Hydrogenophaga sp. SL48: one gene and its partner. The protein of the gene in region 1 interacts with the protein of each later gene in a pairwise test. Links are inferred from orthologs where the notes say so. Each region holds a gene or a part of one and is shown in the gene's direction. Other genes may lie near its edges. The genes, in order: cysM and accC.

Evidence for each region.
Region 2: the proteins of cysM (region 1) and accC interact in binary tests that used the Escherichia coli proteins (3 or more experiments, as listed by UniProt). The link is inferred for Hydrogenophaga sp. SL48 from one-to-one orthologs.

Annotation. Positions count from the first base shown.
Region 1 is NZ_CP063400.1:3,615,128-3,618,339, reverse strand. Bases 59-2,956 are described here. They hold cysM (cysteine synthase CysM), read left to right. Parts: upstream 59-1,005; coding sequence 1,006-1,908; downstream 1,909-2,956. Other genes in these bases: IM738_RS17110 (IS110 family transposase), read right to left, coding at 1,928-2,956; IM738_RS17125 (AraC family transcriptional regulator), read left to right, coding at 59-828. In the rest of the region: more of IM738_RS17125, read left to right, coding at 1-58; more of IM738_RS17110, read right to left, coding at 2,957-3,139. UniProt on the Escherichia coli protein: Two cysteine synthase enzymes are found. Both catalyze the same reaction. Cysteine synthase B can also use thiosulfate in place of sulfide to give cysteine thiosulfonate as a product.
Region 2 is NZ_CP063400.1:3,744,395-3,747,556, reverse strand. Bases 182-3,029 are described here. They hold accC (acetyl-CoA carboxylase biotin carboxylase subunit), read left to right. Parts: upstream 182-854; coding sequence 855-2,204; downstream 2,205-3,029. Other genes in these bases: prmA (50S ribosomal protein L11 methyltransferase), read left to right, coding at 2,248-3,029; accB (acetyl-CoA carboxylase biotin carboxyl carrier protein), read left to right, coding at 376-840. In the rest of the region: IM738_RS17750 (TlpA disulfide reductase family protein), read left to right, coding at 1-119; more of prmA, read left to right, coding at 3,030-3,123. UniProt on the Escherichia coli protein: This protein is a component of the acetyl coenzyme A carboxylase complex; first, biotin carboxylase catalyzes the carboxylation of the carrier protein and then the transcarboxylase transfers the carboxyl group to form malonyl-CoA.

The DNA of each region.
Region 1 (3,212 bases):
ACCGAGGGCGAGTGCTGGGTCGAACTCGACGGCCAGCCACCGGTGCACCTGATCGCGGGCGACGCCGTGGTGTTTCCGCAGGGCCACGCCCACCGCATGACCTCGGAGCCCGGCCTGGCGCCAGCGTCGGGCGCGCGGCTCGACGAGGTGCTGTCGCGGCGCCCGCGCCTGCTGGCCTATGGCGGCGGCGGTGCGGGCTGCAGGCTGGTCTGTGGTTACCTGGCCTGCGACGCTCGCCTGGCGCGCATGTTGCTGAGCGGCTTGCCTCCGCTGTTGCGCGTCAACGTGCGCGGTTCCAACGCCGGCACCTGGCTCGAAGCCTCACTGCGCTATGCCTTGGCCGAAGCGCGCTCGCCGCGCCCGGGCGGCGCCGGCGTGCTGGCCAAGCTGGCCGAGGTGCTGTTCATCGAGGTGCTGCGCATCTACATGAACGAACGATCGAGCCCGGAAGGCCACACCGGCTGGCTGGCCGGCGTGAACGACCGCGTCGTCGGCGCCGCGCTCAAGGCCATCCACGCCGCCCCCGCCCAGGCGTGGACCCTGGAAACCCTCGCGCGCTCGTCCAACACCTCGCGTTCGGTGCTGGCCGAACGGTTTCAGCAACTGGTGGGCAGTTCACCCATGCACTACCTGGCGCAGTGGCGCATGCTGCTGGCCAGCCACCTGCTGTGCCGCAGCAACGCGCCCCTGGCGCACATCGCCGAAGAGGTCGGCTACCAGACCGACACCGCGTTCAGCCGCGCCTTCCGGCGCGAATTCGGACAGCCGCCCGCTGCCTGGCGCCGCCAGCACGGTCAGCGCGGCCAACGCGAGGTGCTGCCCCACTGACCCCGTGACAAACAAAAAGGCCGCACAGCGAAAACTGTGCGGCCTTATATGTGGTGCCCGGGGCCGGAATCGAACCGGCACGCCTTGCGGCGGGGGATTTTGAGTCCCCTGCGTCTACCAATTTCACCACCCGGGCGTTGACTGTGTGGAGCGCGAAATTATGGCACAGTGGCGCTCATGAACTATCCGACGATTGAAGATGCCATCGGCCACACGCCGCTGGTGGCGCTGCAGCGCATCGGCGCCGCCGACCACCAGGCCCGGGGCAATGTGGTGCTGGGCAAGCTTGAAGGCAACAACCCGGCCGGCTCGGTGAAGGACCGCCCGGCGCTCTCGATGATCCAGCGCGCTCAGGAGCGTGGCGAGATCCAGCCCGGCGACACGCTGATCGAGGCCACCTCGGGCAACACCGGCATCGCCCTGGCCATGGCCGCCGCCATCAAGGGCTACCGCATGGTGCTGATCATGCCGGAGGACCTGTCGATCGAACGTGCCCAGACCATGAAGGCTTTCGGCGCTGAGCTGATCCTCACCCCCAAGAGCGGTGGCATGGAGTACGCGCGCGACCTGGCCGACAAGATGGAGAAAGAGGGCAAGGGCCGGGTGCTCGACCAGTTCGCCAACGCCGACAACCCGCGCATCCACTACGAAACCACCGGCCCGGAGCTCTGGGAGCAGACCGGCGGGCGCATCACGCACTTCGTGAGCGCCATGGGCACCACCGGCACCATCACCGGCGTCTCGCGCTTTCTGAAAGAAAAGAACCCGGCGATCCGCATCATCGGCGCGCAGCCCAGCGAGGGCTCGCGCATCCCCGGCATCCGCAAGTGGCCGCAGGAGTACCTGCCCAAGATCTACGATCCTTCGGGTGTGGACGAGCTGGTGCTGGTGAGCCAGAGCGACGCGGAAGAGATGTGCCGCCGGCTGGCGCGCGAAGAAGGCATCTTCGCCGGCATCTCGGCCGCAGGCGCCTGCTGGGTGGCGCAGCAGGTCGCGGGCCAGGTGGAGAACGCGACCATCGCGTTCGTCGTCTGTGACCGGGGTGACCGCTACCTCTCGACTGGCGTGTTCCCAGCCTGACCGCATGAGACACCCTGTGTCAACCCCCCGCCATTTTGAGCATGGTTTGAAGCCCGCCGTGGACGGCGGGGTCGTAAGGTTTGCGGTCGATCCAGGCGCGCCAGATGACACGCAACCAGGCGCGGCTGAGGATGCGGATGGCGTGAGGGTGGTCGCAGCCTCGGCCACGCGCGTTCGCATAGACGTCGGCGGCCCATGCGCTGGCATGGCGGGAGTTGTCGGCCAAGGTGGTCAGGGCACGGCGCAGCCGGTGATTGCAGGCCCAGCGGAAGGTCACGGCCTTGTGCTTGCCCGAGGCGTAGGTGACCGGTGCGACGCCGGCCTCGGCGGCCAGGTGTTCGTCGGAGTCGAAGCGCTCACGCACGCTGCCCAGCTCGGCCAGAATCTGTGCGGCACAGATGCGCCCGGCGCGCGGGAAGCTCATGAGGATGCGGCCATCGTCGCTGGCGCCCACCTGGTGCTCGATGCGGCCCGACAGCAGCCGGATTTGATCGACCAGTGTGCTCAGGGTGCGCGCCAGACTGCAGACGAGTTCGCCCTTGGCGTCCATCTCCAGCTCGCCCAAGCCAACGGCTGGGGCCTGCCTGAGCCGTTGCAGCAATTCCTCGGCGCTGCGCCGGCCGCAGTAGGCGTGCTGGGAGCAGAAGGCGGCCATGCGCTTGGGGCCAAGCCGGCTGGCCACCTCTGGCGTCGGGTAGCGCTGGATGAAGGCCAGCGCGATGGGCGAGTCCACATCGGCGAAGATCTCGGCGGCACCGGCCCAGTACGACTCCAGCAGGGCGCGCAGTTGGTTGGCCAGTTGCACGCGGGTGGCCACCAGGTCATCACGGCCGCGCACCAAGGCACGCAACGCGCGGATCTCGTCGGACTGCGCGGCCAGCGGTTTGAAGCGGTGGCCGTCGGTGCGCAGCAGGTCGGCCAGCAAGTAGGCGTCAGAGGCGTCGGACTTGCCGCCGTGGCTGCGGTAGCGCGGCCGGCTGGCCTTGACGGCGTTGGGGTGGATGGGCACGACTTCGAAGCCGGCCTCCACCAAGGCGTCGACCAGCAGCCCGGAGGGACGCTCGATGGCGATGCGCAGCACGTGCAAGGCGCGCAGCTGGCGCAAGAGTTCACGCAAGCCGTCGGCATCGTGCGCGACCTCCCACTGCTTGCAAACGGCGCCGCGCTCGTCGATGACGCACACGGCGTGGGTTTGGCTGGCCCAATCCAGCCCGGCGAAGATGGAATTCATAGACAAACTCCTGCAAGTTGCGGTATGACTGGCCGTGCCGGAAGCCCACGCGGGACGCTCACTGATCGGCGCT
Region 2 (3,162 bases), 130 kb from region 1 along the record:
GCAACGCCAGTGGGGGGCTGCCGTTCACCGTGGTGTTCGGTGCCGACGGGACCGTGATGCACCGCAAGCTCGGCAAGCTGAGCGAGTCGGACCTCTCGCTGTGGGCGGGTCTGGTCTGAAAGGCCATGGCCAGCGAGGCCGTTGGTCTGCTGGGTGGATGTGGTGAACCGCGTTGAAAAGCGGTTAAAGTTCTTTCAACTTGTGTCCGTGCGTGGACCGAATGGCCCCTCGAACGTCGGCTGTCGAGGGTGATGAACGGTGTGCCACCCGATTCAACCCTCGTGTACACTGCGCACCCCGGCGGATTGTTCAGCCTTGATTTCAATGAAATTGAGTGAAGTTGAATCAATTTGACCGCATTTCGTTGGAGAAATCATGGATTTGAGAAAACTGAAGACGCTGATCGATCTGGTGTCCGAATCGAACGTGTCCGAACTGGAAATCACCGAAGCGGAAGGCAAAGTGCGCATCGTCAAGAGCGCGCCCGTCGGCATGGCCGCTCCGGTCACCTACGCCATGGCCCCTGTGGCCGCGCCCGCAGCACCGTTGGTGGCTGCTGCACCGGCCGAAGCGGTTCCTGCTGCCGCAGCTCCGGCCGGACCGGTGGGCCACACCGTCAAGTCGCCCATGGTCGGCACCTTCTACCGTGCCTCCAGTCCCGGTGCGAAACCCTTCGTGGAGGTCGGTGACAGCATCAAGGAAGGCGAAACGATCTGCATCGTCGAGGCGATGAAGATCCTCAACGAGATCGAAGCCGACAAGAGCGGCACCGTCACCCAGATCCTGGTGGAGAACGGCCAGGCGGTGGAGTATGGCCAGCCGCTGTACGTGATCGAATAAGCGACCGAACGCCCATGTTCAAGAAAATCCTGATCGCCAACCGCGGCGAGATTGCCCTCCGGGTGCAACGCGCCTGCCGCGAAATGGGCATCAAGGCCGTCATGGTCTACTCAGAGGCCGACCGCGACGCCAAATACGTGAAGCTCGCGGACGAGGCCGTCTGCATTGGTCCGGCGCAGTCGGCGCAGAGCTACCTCAGCATGCCCGCCATCATCTCGGCCGCCGAAGTCACGGACGCCGAGGCGATTCACCCTGGCTACGGGTTCCTGTCCGAAAATGCCGATTTTGCCGAGCGCGTGGAGCAAAGTGGCTTCACCTTCATTGGCCCCACGCCCGAATCGATCCGTCTGATGGGTGACAAGGTGTCGGCCAAGCAGGCCATGATCCGCGCCGGCGTGCCCTGCGTGCCCGGCTCGGAAGGTGCTCTGCCGGCCGACCCGGTGGTGATCAAACGCACCGCCAAAACGATCGGCTACCCGGTCATCATCAAGGCGGCGGGTGGTGGCGGTGGTCGCGGCATGCGTGTGGTGCACACCGAAGCGGCCCTGCTGCACGCGGTGCAGACCACCAAGGCCGAAGCCGGGGCTGCCTTTGGCAACCCCGAGGTGTACATGGAGAAGTTTCTCCAGAACCCGCGCCACATCGAGATCCAGATCATGGCCGACACGCACCGCAACGCGGTGTACCTCGGCGAGCGCGACTGCTCCATGCAGCGGCGCCACCAGAAGGTGATCGAAGAAGCGCCGGCGCCGGGCATTCCGCGCCGCCTGATCGAGAAGATCGGCGAGCGCTGCGCGGCGGCGTGCAAGAAGATCGGCTATCGGGGGGCGGGTACTTTCGAGTTCCTGTTCGAGAACGGTGAGTTCTATTTCATCGAGATGAACACCCGCGTGCAGGTGGAACACCCGGTGACGGAGTGGATCACTGGTGTGGACATTGTGCGCACCCAGATCGCGGTGGCCGCCGGCGAAAAACTGCCGTTCACGCAGCGCCAGGTGCAGTTGCGCGGCCACGCCATCGAGTGCCGCATCAACGCGGAAGACGCCTACAAGTTCACGCCTTCGCCCGGCCGCATCACCACCTGGCACATGCCCGGTGGCCCGGGGGTGCGTGTGGACTCGCATGCGTACACCAACTACTTCGTGCCGCCGAACTACGACTCCATGATCGGCAAGCTGATCGTGCACGGCGACACGCGCGAGCAGGCCCTGGCCCGAATGCGCACGGCGCTGGCCGAAGCGGTGGTGGAGGGCATCAAGACCAACATCCCGCTGCACCGTGAGCTGATGGTGGACGCCAGCTTCGTGGCCGGCGGCACCAACATCCACTACCTGGAAGAGTGGCTCTCCCAACGTGAACGCTGATCTTGCTTGCCAGACCCAGCCGCCGGCTGGGTCTCTTTTTGAGTTGGTCCTGCTCGTCCCAGAGGCCGGCGTCGAGCCGGTCAGCGACGCGCTGGTCGAACTCGATGCGCTGAGCGTCTCGGTGGAGGATGCCGATGCCCTGACACCGTCCGAGCAGGCCCTGTTTGGCGAACCGGGCATGCCCGCGCCGAAGGCGGGCTGGAACCGTTCGCGGGTGGTGGCGCTGTTCCCCACTGAAGCCGGTGCGCGCGAAGCCGCGGCGCTGCTGGTGTTTCAGGATTTTTTCGAGGGTTGTGAGGTGCTGGGCGTGCAGGCCGTGGCCGAGCAGGACTGGGTGCGCCTGACGCAATCCCAGTTCGACCCGGTGGAAATCACGCCCACGTTCTGGATCGTGCCCACCTGGCATGAGCCGCCAGCTGCGGCGCGCGAGGTGATCCGGCTGGATCCGGGGCTGGCGTTCGGCACCGGAACGCACCCGACCACGCGCATGTGCCTGCGCTGGACCGCCCACCATGGCGTTGAGGGCAAGCGTGTGCTGGATTACGGCTGTGGTTCGGGCATCCTGGCGATCGGCGCGGCCAAGTTCGGTGCGACGGACATCGTGGCGGTCGACATCGACCCGGCCGCTGTGGAATCGACGCGACTCAATGCCAGCGCCAACCATGTGAGCCTGCAATCGGGGTTGCCCGATCAGGCCCGGGGGCAGTTCGACATCGTGCTCGCCAACATCCTGGCCACACCGCTCAAGGTGCTCGCTCCGCTGCTCTGTGAGCACGTGCGCGCTGGTGGTCGCCTGGTGATGGCCGGCATTCTTTCGCGTCAGGCCGACGAGCTGAAAGAGGCTTACGCGCCTTGGGTGTCCCTCTCGGTCAGCGACGAAGAGGACGGCTGGATCCTGATGACGGCCGAGAAGCCCTGAGCGGGTGGGCGGGCGCGGATCGCGCCGGGCCGCCTGCAA